DNA from 4 places in the Streptomyces sp. BYX5S genome. Region 2 is predicted to be linked to each of the others. Evidence: riboswitches for the same ligand, from Rfam matches in the RefSeq annotation. Region 2 holds a riboswitch; each other region holds the start of a gene.
The links. Region 2 has a riboswitch for cyclic di-AMP ahead of ACYBSK_RS24285 (M23 family metallopeptidase). Riboswitches for the same ligand answer to the same signal wherever they lie in the genome.
Positions count from the first base shown of each region.

Region 1 (4,328 bases), 2.1 Mb from region 2:
CCAGTCCAGGTGGCCGGCCGGGATCTCCTCCAGGAAGCGGGAGGGCGGGTTGTACGAGGGCTGGCCCCAGGCGCTGCGCATGGAGGCGCGCGTCAGATAGAGGCGCTGGCGGGCGCGCGTGATGCCGACGTAGGCGAGGCGGCGCTCCTCCTCCAGCTCCTTGGTCTGGCCGAGGGAGCGCATGTGCGGGAAGACGCCGTCCTCCAGGCCGGTGAGGAAGACGACCGGGAACTCCAGGCCCTTGGCGGTGTGCAGGGTCATCAGGGTGATGACGCCGCTGCCGTCGTCGTCCTCGTCGGGGATCTGGTCGGAGTCGGCGACGAGGGCGACGCGCTCCAGGAAGTCGGAGAGTCCTCCGCCGCCCGTCTCGGTCTCGCCGTCCTCACCCGCCTCCTGCTCGAACTCCAGGGCCACGGCGGCGAGTTCCTGCAGGTTCTCGATGCGGGTCTCGTCCTGCGGGTCGGTGGAGGCCTGGAGTTCGGCGAGGTAGCCGGTGCGCTCCAGGACGGCTTCCAGGACCGTCGCCGGGCCCGCGCCCGATTCGACGATCGTGCGGAGGTCCTCCATCAGCGTGTTGAACCGCTTCACGGCGTTGGCCGAGCGGGCCGCCATCCCGTACGCCTCGTCGACGCGGCGCAGGGCCTGCGGGAAGGAGATCTTCTCGCGCTGGGCGAGCGCGTCGATCATCGCTTCGGCGCGGTCGCCGATGCCGCGCTTGGGCACGTTGAGGATGCGGCGCATCGGCACCGAGTCCTCGGGGTTGGCGAGGACCCTCAAGTACGCGAGGACGTCCCGGACTTCCTTGCGCTCGTAGAAGCGGACGCCGCCGACGACCTTGTAGGGCAGGCCGGTGCGGATGAAGATCTCTTCGAAGACACGGGACTGCGCGTTCGTCCGGTAGAAGACCGCGACGTCGCCCGCCTGCGCGTCGCCCGCGTCGGTGAGCCGGTCGATCTCGTCGGCGATGAACTGCGCCTCGTCGTGCTCGGTGTCCGCGACGTAGCCGGTGATCTGGGCGCCGGGGCCCTCGTTGGTCCACAGGTTCTTGGGGCGGCGCGACTCGTTGCGCTCGATGACCGCGTTCGCCGCGCTGAGGATCGTCTGCGTGGAGCGGTAGTTCTGCTCCAGCATGATCGTCGTCGCGTTCGTGTAGTCCTCCTCGAACTGGAGGATGTTGCGGATCGTGGCGCCGCGGAACGCGTAGATCGACTGGTCGGCGTCACCGACGACGCACAGCTCGGCCGGGTCGGCGTCCTCGCCCTCGGTGGGGCCGACGAGCTCCCTGACCAGGGCGTACTGGGCGTGGTTGGTGTCCTGGTACTCGTCGACGAGGACGTGGCGGAAGCGGCGGCGGTAGTGCTCGGCGACGTCCGGGAACGCGCGCAGCAGGTTCACCGTCGTCATGATCAGGTCGTCGAAGTCCAGCGCGTTGGCCTCGCGCAGGCGCGCCTGGTACATCGCGTAGGCCTGGGCGAGGGTCTTCTCGAAGCCGTCGGCCGCGGTCGCGGCGAAGTCCTCGTCGTCGATCAGCTCGTTCTTCAGGTTGCTGATCTTCGCGCTGAAGGACTTCGGCGGGAACTTCTTCGGGTCGAGGTCGAGGTCGCGGCAGACGAGTGCCATGAGGCGCTTGCTGTCGGCGGCGTCGTAGATCGAGAAGGAGGACGTGAAGCCGAGCTTCTTGCTCTCGCGGCGCAGGATGCGGACGCAGGCGCTGTGGAAGGTGGAGACCCACATCGCGCCCGCCCGCGGGCCCACCAGGTCCTCGACGCGCTCCTTCATCTCGCCCGCGGCCTTGTTCGTGAACGTGATCGCGAGGATCTGGCCGGGGTGCACGCCGCGCTCGGCGAGCAGGTACGCGATGCGGTGCGTGAGGACGCGGGTCTTGCCGGAGCCGGCGCCCGCGACGATGAGCAGCGGGGTGCCGCCGTGGACGACGGCCGCCTGCTGGTTCTCGTTCAGCCCCTCCAGGAGGGAGGCCGCGTCGAGGACCGGGCGCGGGGCGCCGTCCCGGTAGTACGCGTCCCGCTCCGGAGGCACGCCGAACAGCCCGTCCGGCATCGGCTCCGGGGCCCCGTCGTCGTACTCGGGGTCCGGGGGCGGCGGCGGGGGCTCCTCCGCGCCGTGCTGGGGGCCGGTCGCTCCCTTCTGGAGGCCGGTAAGGAAGCTGTCGTCAAAGAGGCTGCTCATCGCTCTACGAGTCTAGGCGGCCCCACTGACACCGTGGGGCCGTCTCCGCCAACCCCGCTCCGAGTCACCCGTGGTGACATCCGCGGCACGAGCGGTGAGACGGAGCCCGCCCCTCGTGAAGGTCACGCATACGTATCGGGCATATCGAACATCAACCTTCACAGCAGCCGCACGAGTTGGCTACGGTGCAGCCGGGCAGCCCGTCCCCACGCCCGCGAACGTCGCGGCGAACGGGCAGCCCCCGCCGAGTTCCGTACGCCGAGAGGCAGGGAACCGGGGACCCAACCGACCTTGGGGTGAATCGGCCGGAGCGCCCGGAAAGCACGGGTGGTCCGACCGTAGGGCAGCCTTCCGTACGACGTGCACCACCGCCCGAACCCGACAGCTAACCCGGTAGGCGGACGTCGGAAGGAGTCGCCTGCCTTGGCGTCGCACCGCAAGCCCCGTACCCGGTCCCGGATGACCGGCGGTCTTCGAACGACCCCCGCTGTCGGCATCACCACTGCCGCCCTCACCTCCGTCGCGCTGCTGTCGCAGACGGCACAGGCCGCGCCCGCGCAGCCCTCGAAGCCGAGCCTCGAAGAGGTCCAGAAGAAGGTCGACACCCTGTACCGGCAGGCCGAGGTCGCCACGCAGGAGTACAACGGCGCCAAGGAACGGACCGACGGCAAGAAGAAGCAGGTCGACAAGCTCCTCGACGAGGTCGCGCAGCGCACCGAGGACATGAACACGGCCCGCCAGAAGCTCGGCCGGTACGCCGCCGAGCAGTACCGCTCGGGCGGCGTCAGCGACACCGCGACGATGTTCCTCGCGGACGACCCGGAGGACTACTTCTCGCAGCGCCAGCTGATGAGCCGGCTGACCGACGAGCAGAAGAAGTCGATCGACGACTACCAGGTGCAGGCGCGCGAGACCGCGAAGAAGCGCACCGAGGCGCAGTCGAGCCTGGAGGACCTGACCGAGTCGCAGAGCGAGCTGAAGACGACCAAGCAGACGGTCCAGACGAAGCTGTCGGACGCGCGCAAGCTGCTGGCCGAGCTGACGGCCGAGGAGAAGGCGCGGCTCGCCGCGATCGAGAAGGCCAAGGAGGAGGCGGCCCGCAAGAAGGCCGCCGAGCTGGCCGCCAAGCAGAAGGCCGAGGAGGAGGCGAAGCGGAAGGCGGCCGAGGAGGCCGCGCAGAAGGAGCAGGAGGCGTCCGGCTCGGCGGGCTCGTCGTCCGGTTCCTCCTCCGGTTCGTCGTCGGACTCCGGTTACGCGACGAAGGCCGCGCAGGCGCTGGCGTTCGCCAAGGCGCAGATCGGCAAGCCGTACGTGTGGGGGGCCACGGGCCCGGACTCGTACGACTGCTCGGGGCTGACGCAGGCGGCGTGGAAGTCGGCGGGGATCTCGCTGCCGCGGACGACCTGGGACCAGGTCGAGAGCGGCACGACGGTGCCGCTCTCCGACATCCAACCCGGTGACCTGGTGTTCTTCTACGACGACATCAGCCACGTGGGCCTCTATCTCGGGGACGGCATGATGATCCACGCGCCGAAGCCGGGGGCGTACGTGCGCGAGGAGTCGATCTACTACGACGGCACGTCGTCGATCCACAGCGTGGTGCGGCCGGCCTGACCCCACGCGGAGGGGCCCGGCAGGTGCGTCCTGCCGGGCCCCTCCGCGCGAGTGACGCGCGCGGTCGCTCAGGTCCAGAGCACCGCGACGAAGATGTTGACCGTGGTCAGCGCGCCGACCGTCAGGAAGAGGCCCTTCTCCGCCTTCTCCTCGTCCCGCTTCACGTAGACGATGCCGAGGATCACGATCAGCAGCGCGAGCTTCACGCCGATCTTGATGTTGTTCACGGTGGAGCCGTCGGCCTGGTTGAGGCCGACCAGGGCGACACCGGTCACCAGCATGGTCAGGGCGCCGTGCAGCATCGCCTTGTTGAAGCGGGCCGTGCCCTCCTTCATCGCCGACATCTGCGTGAGGAAGCCGCCGAGCAGGGAGGCGATGCCGATGATGTGCAGGCCGACGAAGAGGTGGATGAGTACGTCCATGGTTCGGAGCCTAACGGGACGAGTGAGGACGAGTTCGACCACCCTGCTGTCACCTTCTGCCTCCGCCCACAACAAACGGGGCAGTTGCGAACAATCAGTCACCAA
Region 1 is NZ_CM138829.1:7,445,308-7,449,635, forward strand. Features, by position in the region: gene pcrA (DNA helicase PcrA) at 1-2,187, opposite strand, end outside; cyclic di-AMP (ydaO/yuaA leader) riboswitch at 2,434-2,603, shown strand; gene ACYBSK_RS33490 (C40 family peptidase) at 2,611-3,801, shown strand; gene ACYBSK_RS33495 (hypothetical protein) at 3,870-4,223, opposite strand.
Region 1: linked by a shared signal. The riboswitch ahead of ACYBSK_RS33490 (C40 family peptidase) and the one ahead of ACYBSK_RS24285 (M23 family metallopeptidase) in region 2 are both predicted to bind cyclic di-AMP.

Region 2 (4,328 bases):
GAGAGCGACGTCGAGCGGTTCGTCGAGGCGTTCACCGCCGTCATGGACGACGCGCACAGCGGCGGCGGGCTGATGTGGGACTTCGGCAGGACACTGATCAAACAGGCGGTCGCGAACCGCTGAGCGCGGACGCGGCTCCGTGTCGCGGCCATCCGTCGAGGCGGACGCGGTGTCGGGCGGGGGCTTTTGCCTCTGAGGCAAGAAAGTTGCCGCAGAGGCAAGGGTCTGGCTGAATCGAGAGCATGAGCCCTGCCCTCCCGCCGGACGGGCCGGACGGTGCGGAGGTCCCGGAACCCCCGGAACTTCCCGCCGTCGCGCCCCAGCTCCGCGAACTGCGCCGCCGCGCCGCCCTCACGCTGGAGGCCGCCGCCGCGTCCGCCGGCCTGTCCCCGGCGCACCTCTCCCGCCTGGAGACCGGACAGCGTCAGCCGTCGCTGCCGATGCTGCTCTCACTCGCCCGTATCTACGGTACGACGGTGTCCGAACTCCTCGGCGAGACCCCCGCCGACCGGGACGCCGTCGTCCGGGGCGGGGCGCTGGAGTCCACCGAGGCCGGGGGCTGGACGTACCGGCAGGCCGGCTCGCCGGGCCGCGGCATGCAGGCGCTGCGGGTCCACGCGCCGTACGGGTCGCAGGGCGGCGTCGTGCGGGTGCACCCCGGCGAGGAGTGGCTGTACGTCCTGTCGGGGCGGTTGAGGCTGCGGCTCGGGGACACCTCCTACCGGCTCGACCCGGGGGACAGCTCCCACTTCGACTCGCTCACTCCGCACCGTATCGCCGCCGTCGACGAGGGCGGCGTCGACTTCCTCTTCGTCCACACCCTGCTGCAGAGCCCGACGGCCGCCCTGTGCCTCGGCCCGGCAGCGGGACTCGTCAAGGAGACCCGCCATGGGTGAACCCATCGAGCCGACCGCACCCCCCGCCCGCCGCGACATCGAGGACAAGCTCCCGCGCGGGATCTGGGTCCGTGTCCTCGTGTACGTCTTCGCGGGGCACGCGCTGGCCGCTTTCATCTACATGCTGTTCGCGCTGGGCGGGGGAGAGTAGGCCCCGGCCGCCCCGGCCGTCACTCCAGCAGGCGCTCGCGCAGCCGCTCGCGGGTGGCCGGGGTGATCCGCAGGCCCTCTTCGAGGTAGCGGTCCGTGCTGCCCCAGACCTCCTCGATGGTCTCCAGGCCCGCGTTCAGGTACTCGATGCGGGCGTCGAAGAGCGGGCTGAGCAGCTCCATGACCTCCTCGGAGTAGGCGTCCTGGGAGGTGGCGGTGCGGTGCACCTTGTAGCGGCGGTGCTTCTCGTTCGACTTGAGGTAGTCCGCCTCGATGGCGTCGCGCTCCACGCCGACCGCGATCAGCGTCACCGCGATGGACAGGCCCGCACGGTCCTTGCCCGCCGCGCAGTGCATCAGCGCGGGCAGGCTGTCCTCGGCGAGGGAGTGCAGCACGCGGCTGTGCTCCGCGGTGCGCTCCTTGATCATCGTGCGGTAGGAGTCGACGAGGCGGTCGGCGGCGCGGCCACCGGAGAGGATCCCGCGCAGCTGCTCGATGTCGCCGTCGCGGACCATCGCCCAGAACTCTGCGCCGTCGGCCGGGTCGTTGAGCGGCAGGTTCAGATTGCGCACGCCGGGCAGCTCGACGTCCGCGCCCTCCAGCTTCTGGTCCGCGGCGTTGCGGAAGTCGAAGACGGTGTGCAGGCCGAGGGAGGAGAGGAAGGCCGCGTCCTCGGCCGTGGCATGGGCGAGGTGGCCGCTGCGGAACAGAACGCCCTGGCGCACGCGACGGCCGTCCACGGTGGGAAGGCCTCCCACGTCTCGGAAGTTGCGCACTCCGGTCAGCTCGGGCTCGGTGGACGGTGCGTGCTGCGTCACAGGGGCTCCTCCCGTTCGGTGCACCGGCGTTGAGTCGCCGGCGGGCGCGCTCCTGACGATACGACATCGGTTCCAGGGGCAACCATGTGTCCGATTTAGGGCCATCCGTCCCAACTGTTCATGGATGGGAGGGGCTTGGGGGCGTGTGCGTGAGCGGCGTCATGTTCGTCACCCTGCGTGGCGATCGGCCGGGATTCCCGCGGCGCGAATTCCCCAAGGTATGGCGTTGGTAAAGCGGATTCGGCGACGCAGGGTTACACAGCAAACCCTCAGATGACCAAGGAATGGGCCGCCGAAGCGAATTCGGCGTTTGTCGCCGCCTTTGCCGTTCGCCTAATGTCCCCAATCAATCCGGTCGGAACGCCTAGTCCTGCCGCCGCCCGGAATCCTTTCGACTACCCGTCACGGCAGGAGCGGGGGACCCACACGCACGACGCCGCGCAGGGAATTTCCCGAAGCGGCTAGGGGTGAAGCCGGTCCCGTACGCCGGGCACGGCCGGGCATCTCCAGCCCGAACCCGACAGCTCACCTCGTAGGCGACGGAGAGGAAATCCCCCATGCCCGCAAAGGGAAAGCACCGCCTTTCGCCCTCCCGCCGCATCGCCCGCGTCGCCGCCGTCGCCTCCGCCGGTGGCGTCGCGATCGCCCTGCCGCTGATGGGCGCCTCCGGCGCCCAGGCCGCGACGGACGGCGGCGCCGCCGACACCTCGACGTACACCGTCAAGGCCGGTGACACGCTCTCGAAGATCGCCAAGGCGCAGGACGTCGAAGGCGGCTGGAAGAAGCTGTACGAGGACAACAAGGACGTCGTCGGCTCCGACGCGGACCGCATCCAGATCGGCATGAAGCTGGAGCTCGGCGGCGCGGCCGAGAACGACTCCGCGGACTCCGCGGACGATGCGGCCACCACCACGCAGACGAGCGCCACGACCACCGCCTCCGGCGACTACGTCGCGCCCGTCGACGGCGCCTCCGGCACCGGCTACGGCAACTCCGGCTCCATGTGGTCCAGCGGCAGCCACACCGGCGCCGACTTCTCCGTGCCCACCGGCACCTCCGTGAAGGCGATCGCCGACGGCACCGTCGTCTCCGCCGGTGACGGCGGCGCGTACGGCAACGAGGTCGTCATCGAGCACGCCGACGGCCACTTCTCCGAGTACGCCCACCTGTCGTCCATCAATGTCGCCCAGGGCGCCAAGGTCACGGCCGGCCAGGAGATCGCCAAGTCCGGCGCGACGGGCAACGTCACCGGGCCGCACCTCCACTTCGAGGTCCGCACGACCGCCGAGTACGGCTCGGACATCGACCCGATCGCGTACCTCAGCCAGCACGGCGTGGACGCCTGAGACACCGAGCGCGGCGGCCGTCGGCCGCTCGCTCCGTCCGGCGCCCGGGGATCCTCCCCGGGCGCCGGACCCGTTTCCGCGCTTATTCCCCAGATGGCGAGTGGGCTATCTCACCACGCGTCAACCCCTGGCTACGGTCGCGTAGGTCACACCTCAGGGTGAAAGATGTGTGGTCGTGGCAAACGAATCGAGCGCAATCACGGGTTCACTGAACGGCACGATCCGGTCCTACGCGGCCGTGGGCGACAGTTTCACCGAGGGCGTGGGCGATCCCGGCCCCGACGGGAAGTTCGCGGGCTGGGCCGACCGGCTCGCCGTCCTCCTCGACGACCGCGTCCCCGAGGACACCTTCAAGTACGCGAACCTCGCCGTGCGGGGCAAGCTCCTCGACCAGATCGTCGCCGACCAGGTGCCGAAGGCCGTCGAGCTCGCCCCCGACCTGGTGACCCTGGTCGCGGGCGGCAACGACATCATCCGGCCCGGCACCGACCCCGACGACGTGGCCGAGCGCTTCGAGAAGGCCGTGGCCCAGCTCGCCGGCGCCGCCGGGACCGTCATGGTGGCCACCGGCTTCGACACCCGCGACGTGGCCGTGCTCAAGCACCTGCGCGGCAAGATCGCCACGTACAACATGCACGTCCGGGCGATCGCCGACCGCCACGGCTGCCTGATGCTCGACCTGTGGTCCCTCAAGTCCATCCAGGACCGGCGCGCCTGGGACGAGGACCGCCTGCACCTCTCGCCCGAGGGGCACACGCGGGTGGCGCTGCGCGCCGGTCAGGCGCTCGGCCTCGACGTGCCGGCCGACCCCGAGCAGATGTGGCCGCCGCTGCCGCCGCGCGGCACGCTGGAGGTGCGGCGCGACGACATGCACTGGGCGCGGGAGTTCCTGGTGCCGTGGATCGGGCGCCGGCTGCGCGGCGAGTCCTCCGGTGACCGGGTGCAGGCGAAGGGCTTCATCGACCCGCACATCGTCAAGGCGCATCTGCAGTCGGCGTCCTGACCGTCGGCGTTCCGATCAGCTGAGGCGCGGCCGCTGGCGCGGCCGGGACGCGCTCCAGGACTCCGCCCGCGAACACGTCGTACAGCGGCAGCGTCTCCAGGTGGACGTAGCCGAT
Region 2 is NZ_CM138829.1:5,325,684-5,330,011, reverse strand. Features, by position in the region: gene ACYBSK_RS24305 (aspartate aminotransferase family protein) at 1-123, shown strand, start outside; gene ACYBSK_RS24300 (helix-turn-helix domain-containing protein) at 243-896, shown strand; gene ACYBSK_RS24295 (DUF6126 family protein) at 889-1,047, shown strand; gene ACYBSK_RS24290 (tyrosine-protein phosphatase) at 1,067-1,864, opposite strand; cyclic di-AMP (ydaO/yuaA leader) riboswitch at 2,251-2,416, shown strand; gene ACYBSK_RS24285 (M23 family metallopeptidase) at 2,422-3,210, shown strand; gene ACYBSK_RS24280 (SGNH/GDSL hydrolase family protein) at 3,431-4,213, shown strand; gene ACYBSK_RS24275 (STM4011 family radical SAM protein) at 4,185-4,328, opposite strand, start outside.

Region 3 (4,328 bases), 4.7 Mb from region 2:
GGGGGGCTCGACTACGCCCCGCGTGCCGACCAGGCCAGCCGTTCGCAGCAGATAGCCGTCGCCGAGAAGGTTCTCGACGACAAGGGGCCGAGTGCCTGGCCGATGTGCTCCCTCACGGCCGACCTCACGAAGAGCGACGACTCGGCGGACGTCGACCCGGGTGTGTCCGCCTCGCCGCAGCCCTCGGATTCGTCCGATTCATCCGATTCGTCCGAGCCGGCGGCGTCGGATGAGCCTTCCGGGGCCGCCGAGTCCGCCGAGTCCGCCGAGTCCGCCGAGGGCTCCGGCGGCTCCGCGTCCTCGGACAATGAGGCCGACGCGGCGTCGGACGCCGCCACCGGCAAGGGCGCGGCGGACGACGGGGCCGCCGAGTCCTCACGTGACAAGTCCCACGCCCCGGACGACTCCGCTACGGAGTCCACCGAGTCCACCGAGTCCGCCGAACCGTCCGCGACGCCCTCCACCGAGGCCTCCGGCGCGGCCTCGGCGGGCCGCCACCGCGGCGACCGCGCCGCCGACGACGGCTCCGACTCCCGTACGGGTGAGGGTCGTCACGCCTCCCGTGACGACAAGCGCGACGGCGACACGTACAAGGTCCGCGCCGGCGACAACCTCTGGGACATCGCGAAGGCTCAGGACGTCCACGGCGGGTGGGACGGGCTGTACGAGTTGAACAAGGACACGGTCGGTTCCGACCCAGACCTCATCCTTCCTGGTCAGAGCCTGGATCTTGGGGACGGATCGGACAAAAAGTAGTTTGATTTCAGGGGGGTTGACGGGGCTTTGTCCGGTGTTGAGCGAGTGAGACATGGGTCTCAAAGCCCCTGATCGACTTTGAAATCGGGCGGATCCGTTGCTTACGGTCGTGACCGCTCGCTTCAGCGGGCCCCGACGGATGTCACGCCGAATCCTGCCAACGTCCGTACGGGAACAGTCGACGCGTAAGCGCCGTGGGCAGGAGCGGGGGACCCAGGTAAGCCGCCCTTCCGGGAGACCGGACGGGCTTGGGGTGAAGCAGCGCACAAGGTGCGACGCCGGACACTCACTGGTCCGAACCCGACAGCTCACCTCGCAGGCGTCGGTGAGGGGATATCTCCATGCTGTTTTCCACCAAGAACAAGCACCGTCGCCCGTCCAAGGCTGTCCGTGTCGCCACGCTCGGCGGCGTCGCCGCTGCCGCCGTCGCCGTCCCGCTGATGGGCGCGACGTCCGCCTCGGCCGCCACCTCGTCCGAGTGGGACCAGGTCGCGCAGTGCGAGTCCGGTGGCAACTGGTCGATCAACACGGGCAACGGCTTCTACGGCGGCCTGCAGTTCTCGGCGTCCACCTGGTCCGCCTACGGCGGCGACCAGTACGCCTCCACCGCCGACCAGGCCTCCAAGGCCCAGCAGATAGCCGTCGGCGAGAAGGTCCTCGCCTCCCAGGGCGCGGGCGCCTGGCCGAACTGCGGCTCGGGCCTGTCCTCCGCCTCGTACGACGGTGCCTCGGCCGAGTCGTCCTCGCAGCAGCAGGACACCCAGAGCACCCAGCAGCAGGACACGCAGCAGCGTGCCGACCGCTCCGAGCAGCGTGAGCAGCCGAAGCAGCAGGAGGCCCCGAAGCAGGAGGCCCCGAAGCAGGACACCGTCACCACCCCGACCGGCAACAAGGTCGAGAAGGGCGACGGCGAGTACAAGGTCGAGTCCGGCGACACCCTCAGCAAGATCGCCGAGGCGCACGACACGACCTGGCAGAAGCTGTTCGAGAAGAACAAGGACATCGTCAAGGACGCCAACCTGATCTACCCGGGTCAGCAGCTGCACCTCAGCTAATAGCTGAGCCAGTAACGCGTCAGGCACGGACTCGGCATCGGCGGACGCCGAGTCCCGCCGCACCCCGTCCCCACGGGCCGCTCACTTCGGCGACCTTCGTCCCGGCACAGCCGGGACGGAGGTCGCTGTTTTTGTTTCGTTAAGGAACATTTCGCTCTCGGCGTTGTCCACGAGGCGGTCGTCCGGCTGGCCGATGCCCGCGGGCCGGTTACGCTCAGGGGTGCGGGACCACGTATCCAAGCAGCCGCCCGCATAGCCTGCGTCACATCCCAGAAGGAGATGCTCGTGCCGTCCATCGACGTCGTCGTAGCCCGGGAAATCCTGGACTCCCGAGGCAACCCCACGGTCGAGGTCGAGGTCGGCCTCGACGACGGGAGCACCGGCCGTGCCGCCGTCCCGTCGGGTGCCTCCACCGGTGCCTTCGAGGCCATCGAACTCCGTGACGGTGACCCGAACCGTTACCTCGGCAAGGGTGTCGAGAAGGCCGTCCTCGCCGTCATCGAGCAGATCGGCCCGGAGCTCGTCGGCTACGACGCCACCGAGCAGCGCCTGATCGACCAGGCGATGTTCGACCTGGACGCCACCGACAACAAGGGCTCGCTCGGCGCCAACGCCATCCTCGGCGTCTCCCTCGCCGTCGCGCACGCCGCCTCCGAGGCGTCCGACCTCCCGCTCTTCCGCTACCTGGGCGGCCCGAACGCGCACCTGCTCCCGGTGCCGATGATGAACATCCTGAACGGTGGGTCGCACGCCGACTCCAACGTCGACATCCAGGAGTTCATGATCGCCCCGATCGGCGCGGAGTCCTTCTCCGAGGCCCTGCGCTGGGGCGCCGAGGTCTACCACACGCTGAAGAAGGTCCTGAAGAGCAAGGGCCTGGCCACCGGCCTCGGCGACGAGGGCGGCTTCGCCCCGAACCTGGGCTCGAACCGCGAGGCGCTGGACCTGATCCTGGAGGCGATCAAGGAGGCCGGTTACGTTCCCGGCCAGCAGATCGCCCTCGCCCTCGACGTCGCCGCCTCCGAGTTCTACAAGGACGGCAAGTACCAGTTCGAGGGCAAGGAGCGCTCCGCCGCCGAGATGACGGAGTACTACGAGGAGCTCGTCTCCGCGTACCCGCTCGTCTCCATCGAGGACCCGCTGTACGAGGACGACTGGGCCGGCTGGAACGTCATCACCGAGAAGCTGGGCGACAAGGTGCAGCTCGTCGGCGACGACCTCTTCGTCACCAACCCGGAGCGCCTCGCCCGCGGTATCGAGGAGAACTCGGCGAACGCCCTGCTGGTGAAGGTGAACCAGATCGGTTCGCTGACCGAGACCCTGGACGCCGTCGAGCTCGCCCAGCGCAACGGCTTCAAGTGCATGATGTCGCACCGCTCCGGTGAGACCGAGGACGTCACGATCGCCGACCTCGCCGTCGCCACCAACTGCGGCCAGATCAAGACCGGCGCCCCGGCCCGCTCCGAGCGCGTCGCCAAGTACAACCAGCTCCTGCGCATCGAGGAGATCCTGGACGACGCGGCGGTCTACGCCGGCCGTTCGGCCTTCCCGCGCTTCAAGGGCTGACCTCACCTGACGCCGTAGATACGTACGTCCCCGCACTCGGTCCCGTACCGTGTGCGGGGACGTACGTACGTGAGCGGGGAGGCGGGAGCAGGCGATGCCCGGAAAGGTCCGTGACCAGGACTCCAGAGATCGCTTCTCGACGGCCACCCGGCTGCGGCTGCTCGGCGAGCAGACCGCCGAGCGCGTCTACCGCTCGCAGAACAAGCGCCAGGCCCGCCGCTCCCGGCTCACCGGCCGCGCGGCCCTGCTGGCGCTCGTCCTGTGCACCCTGGTGGTCGCCCTGGCCTACCCCATGAGGCAGTACGTGTCCCAGCGCGGCGAGATCGAGGATCTGCGGCGCCAGCAGCAGGAGACCAAGGAGCGGGTCGACAGGCTGCGGGACGAGAAGGCGCGCTGGCAGGACGACGCGTACGCCGAGCAGCGCGTCCGCGAGCGGCTGCACATGGTGATGCCGGGTGAGACCGGCTACGTGGTGCCGAACGCGCGCACCACGGACGCGGAGCGCGCCCGGCAGGGCGCGGAGGACCGCCCCTGGTACTCCAACGTCTGGGACGGCGTCGACAAGGCCGACCAGGCGGACAACTGACAAGGACTGAAGGAAACACCCGAGCGATGGAAACTCCCCCGCCGCAGACCGAGCCCACCGTGCCCACGGACGCCGACATCCACGCGTTCAAGGAGCAGCTGGGGCGTCCGCCGCGTGGCCTGCGGGCCATCGCGCACCGGTGCCCGTGCGGCAACCCGGACGTGGTCGAGACGGCTCCGCGTCTGGAGGACGGCACGCCGTTCCCGACGACGTACTACCTCACGTGTCCGCGGGCGGCGTCGGCGATCGGGACGCTGGAGGCCAACGGTGTGATGAAGGAGATGACGGAGCGTCTCCAGACGGACCCGGAGCTGGCGCGCCAGTACCGCGCGGCCCACGAGGACTACCTCGCCCGCCGTGACGCC
Region 3 is NZ_CM138829.1:649,317-653,644, forward strand. Features, by position in the region: gene ACYBSK_RS02935 (transglycosylase family protein) at 1-756, shown strand, start outside; cyclic di-AMP (ydaO/yuaA leader) riboswitch at 937-1,093, shown strand; gene ACYBSK_RS02940 (transglycosylase family protein) at 1,098-1,811, shown strand; gene eno (phosphopyruvate hydratase) at 2,097-3,377, shown strand; gene ACYBSK_RS02950 (FtsB family cell division protein) at 3,472-3,963, shown strand; gene ACYBSK_RS02955 (DUF501 domain-containing protein) at 3,990-4,328, shown strand, end outside.
Region 3: linked by a shared signal. The riboswitch ahead of ACYBSK_RS02940 (transglycosylase family protein) and the one ahead of ACYBSK_RS24285 (M23 family metallopeptidase) in region 2 are both predicted to bind cyclic di-AMP.

Region 4 (4,328 bases), 930 kb from region 2:
GCGACCTCCGCCTCGTCGGCGGGGGCGGTGGCGGGCATGCCCTGCGCGTTGATCCGGTCGTAGCGCACCGTCGCGATGAACTCGCCGCCCACGGTGGCGGCGAGGCCGACCCGGTCCACGTAGTCGTGATGGGTGAAGCGGTGCACGTCCTTCGCGGACAGCCGGGGGTAGGGCGCGAAGAAGCGGTAGTACTTCGACTCGTCCGAGACCTGCTCGTAGAAGCTGGTCAGGTGCTCGGCGTCCGCGGTCGTGATGGGCCTGATCCGCGCGGTGCCGCCGTCGCGCAGCACTACGTCGGCCTCCCAGTGGGCGGGGTACGCGTGGCGGTCCGACGGGGTCTCCATGTCGCAAGCGTAGGGCCGGGCACCGACAGACGGAGCCCTGTCGTACAGGTCGCGGCCCGTGCGTACGGAGGGCACGCTATGGAGGACCGAAGGGCCGTGCCGGTGAGGACCTGGGTCCGCGTCACGCACGCGCCCCGGTATGGAACACTGGTCTAGACAACCGTGAGACACCTGAAGGGCAGCATCACATGGCTGAGCGCCGCGTCAACGTCGGCTGGGCCGAGGGCCTCCACGCCCGCCCCGCTTCCATCTTCGTCCGCGCTGCCACGGCCGCCGGCGTTCCCGTGACGATCGCCAAGGCCGACGGCAACCCCGTCAACGCCGCCTCCATGCTGGCCGTGCTGGGCCTGGGCGCCCAGGGCGGCGAGGAGATCGTGCTGGCCTCCGACGCCGAGGGCGCGGACGCCGCGCTCGACCGTCTGGCCAAGCTGGTCGCCGAGGGCCTCGAGGAGCTTCCCGAGACCGTCTGACCCACAGACGTACAAGCAGTACGGCGAAGCCGCGCGTCCCTTTCAGGGGTGCGCGGCTTTTTCGTTTGCCCTGCCCCCGCGGACAGAATTCCGGCGCGCCGAAGTCACCCCGTAAGGCCACTCATTAATTCACGGCGAATTGGGCAGCGGAAATGAATCCGCGACCCGTCGTCGAATAGCTCACTTCTTTGTATACGGCTCCGCTGTTAAACCTGGGGCCCCACCGTGTTGACTGCATGTTGCGAAGTCCTCACACGCTCGCCCGCGCGGGGGACGCGCAGCCGGTGGGCGGCCGTCGCCCGCTCCGTGTGCAGGGCGGCGAGGGCGCGGGCGCGCTCCGCGTCGCCACGCGCCACCGCGTCGACGATGGCGCCGTGCTCGGCCCAGGACTCGGCGGGCTGGGCGGGGCTCTCCACGGCGTACATCCAGGCGATCTTGTGGCGCAGCTGGGTGAGCAGGGTGATCAGGCCGGGGCTGCCGGAGGCCTGCGCGAGCGTCTCGTGGAACCAGCTGCCCAGGCTGCGCAGATCCTCGCTCTGACCTCGCCTGGAGCGCTCCTGACCCAGCCTGACCAGGCCGCGCAGGACCTTGAGGTGGGCCTCGGTGCGACGCTGCGCGGCGCGGGCGGCGCCCATGGGCTCCAGCAGCATGCGGATCTCCAGGAGGTCGGCCGCCTCCTGCTCGGTGGGTTCGGCCACGCACGCGCCCGCGTGCCTGCGCGTGACGACGAAACCCTCCGCCTCCAGGGTGCGCAGCGCCTCGCGCACGGGCACGCGGGAGACCCCGTAGCGGCGCGCGAGCAGCTCCTCGGTGAGCCTGCCGCCGCGCTCGTAGACCCCGGCGACGATGTCGTCGCGGATCGCCGTGCATACCGAGTGCGCGGGAATGCGCATGAGTCGACCTCCGCCTTAATCCCCGCGAAACGCGGTCGATTGACGCCCCTGCAAGCGCGAATGACACGCGGCCGGAACCCTTGGTCAATGACTCTATTCCACCGGACTTGAATTTCCGACGAGAGGGCCGAATCCAGGGATATTTTTTGGACAGTCGGGGTCCGCACACGCGAAAGCCCCGGCTCGGTGAGCCGGGGCTTTCGAGGCGTGTGCCGGGTGGGTCAGACGTTCACACCGTGCTGGCGCAGGTACGCGACGGGGTCGATGTCCGAGCCGTAGTCCGGGCCGGTGCGGGCCTCGAAGTGCAGGTGCGGGCCCGTGACGTTGCCGGTGGCGCCGGAGAGGCCTATCTGCTGGCCGGGGGTGACGCTCTGGCCGACGGAGACGCCGATCGACGACAGGTGGCCGTACTGGGTGTACGTGCCGTCCTTCATCTTGATCACGACGTTGTTGCCGTACGCCCCGCCCCAGCCGGCCTCGACGACGGTGCCCATGCCGACCGCGTGCACCGAGGTGCCGGTGGAGGCGTGGAAGTCGATGCCGGTGTGGCTGCCGGAGGACCACAGGCCGCTGCCGGCCTGGTAGGCGGTGGAGACGTACGAACCGGAGATCGGCGCCACGAAGCTGTTCAGGCGCTTGCGCTCGGCCTCGCGGGCGGCGCGCTCCTTGGCCTCGCGCTCCTTCTCGGCCTTCTCGGCGGCCCGCTTCTTGGCCTCGGCCTCGGCCTTGCGCTTGGCCTCCTCGGCCTTCTTCTTGGCCTCGGCCTCGGCCTTCGCCTTGGCGGCGGCCTTCTCCTGCGCGACGGCCTGGGCGTCGATCTGGTCGGCGAGGGAGTCGCCGATGGCGACGGCCTGCGTGAGGCCGTCGTGCTCGGCCAACGTGGTGTCGGCGGCGAGCGCGGGGGCGGCGAGGCTTCCCACCACACCCGTCGTGGTGAGTGCGGCAACGCCGGCTACCTGTGCGGTGGTACGCGTCAGGCGGCTGGGGCGGCGGTGCTTCCCGGTGGCACGGGTGAACGCCATGAAGTGGCTGGTCCTTTCCTTCCTTCTCGCCTACCGGGTTAGCTGACGGGTTCGGAGCAGGAAGGTCTCCTACGGGCCCCCTCCCCCTGCGGGAAGAGCGCCCGATTCACCCCAGGGACTGCGGTGGGTCCCCGGCTCCCCTGGCTCGCACCATGGGGACTCGGCGATGACTGTCCGGTGTCGCGGGCGCGACGTGCGGCTGGCGGACAGCCGGAGGGAACGCTAAGCGGGCCGACTTTGAATCAACAAACAGAACCCGGCTTTTGTAGTGCACGCCACAGGGCAGACAGGCAACCTCTGCACCAATTCGGACATTTGCGAGCGTGTGGTGATTCCGAATGATCGTGACCAACACCACGGAGCCCCGGCGGCCGAGTCGGCGCCGGGGCTCGCGAGGTGCTGGGACGGATCGGATCAGCCCGCGACCACGGTGACCTCGCCGATGCCGAGCGCCTTCACCGGCTCCTCGATCTGCGCGGCGTCGCCCACGAGGATCGTCACCAGCCGGTCCGCCGGGAACGCGCTCACGACGGCGGCCGTGGCCTCCACCGTGCCGGTCGCGGCGAGCTGCTGGTACAGCCGCGCCTGGAAGTCGTCCGGCAGGTGCTGCTCGACCTGGTCGGCGAGGGTGCTCGCGACGGCCGCGGCGGTCTCGAACTTCAGCGGGGCGACACCCACCAGGTTCTGCACGGCGGTGTCCCGTTCGGCGTCCGTGAGGCCCTCGGCCGCCAGGGTGCGCAGGACCTTCCAGAGGTCGTCGAGCGCGGGGCCGGTGTTCGGCGTGTCCACCGAGCCGCTGATGGCGAGCATCGCCGCGCCGCTGCCGTCGGGCGCCGAACGCAGCACCTGGGCGAAGGACCGCACCCCGTAGGTGTAGCCCTTCTCCTCGCGCAGGACGCGGTCCAGACGCGACGTGAGGGTGCCGCCCAGGCAGTACGTGCCGAGGACCTGCGCGGCCCACACACGGTCGTGCTTGTCGGGTCCGACGCGGCCGATGAGCAGCTGCGTCTGCACGGCTCCCGGACGGTCCACGATGATCACGCGGCCGGTGTCGTCGGCGACGACCGGCGGCACGGGGCGCGCCTCTGCGGTGTCGCCGGTCCAGGCGCCCAGCGTGTCGGCGAGGAGGGTGTCCAGGTCGATGCCCGTCAGGTCGCCCACGACGACGGCCGTGGCGGTGGCGGGGCGTACGTGCCGGTCGTAGAAGGCGCGCACCGACGCGGCGTCGATGGCCGAGACGGTCTCCTCGGTGCCCTGGCGGGGGCGCGACACGCGCGCGTCGGCCGGGAAGAGCTGCTTGGAGAGCTCCTTGGCGGCCCGCCGGGCGGGGTTGGCGCTCTCGTGCGGGATCTCGTCCAGGCGGTTGCGTACGAGGCGCTCGATCTCGCTGTCGTCGAAGGCGGGGGCGCGCAGCGCGTCGGCGAAGAGGGCGAGGCCCTTGCCGAGGCGGGAGGCCGGCACTTCGAGGGAGGCACGGACACCGGGGTGGTCCGCGTGCGCGTCCATGGTGGCGCCGCAGCGCTCCAGCTCGGCGGCGAACTCCTCGGCGGAGTGCTTGTCGGTGCCCTCGTTGAAGGCGCGCGCCATGATCGTCGCGAC
Region 4 is NZ_CM138829.1:6,257,172-6,261,499, forward strand. Features, by position in the region: gene ACYBSK_RS28225 (bifunctional acetate--CoA ligase family protein/GNAT family N-acetyltransferase) at 1-344, opposite strand, end outside; gene ACYBSK_RS28230 (HPr family phosphocarrier protein) at 533-814, shown strand; gene ACYBSK_RS28235 (GntR family transcriptional regulator) at 1,021-1,707, opposite strand; gene ACYBSK_RS28240 (M23 family metallopeptidase) at 1,929-2,729, opposite strand; cyclic di-AMP (ydaO/yuaA leader) riboswitch at 2,743-2,905, opposite strand; gene ACYBSK_RS28245 (M16 family metallopeptidase) at 3,144-4,328, opposite strand, start outside.
Region 4: linked by a shared signal. The riboswitch ahead of ACYBSK_RS28240 (M23 family metallopeptidase) and the one ahead of ACYBSK_RS24285 (M23 family metallopeptidase) in region 2 are both predicted to bind cyclic di-AMP.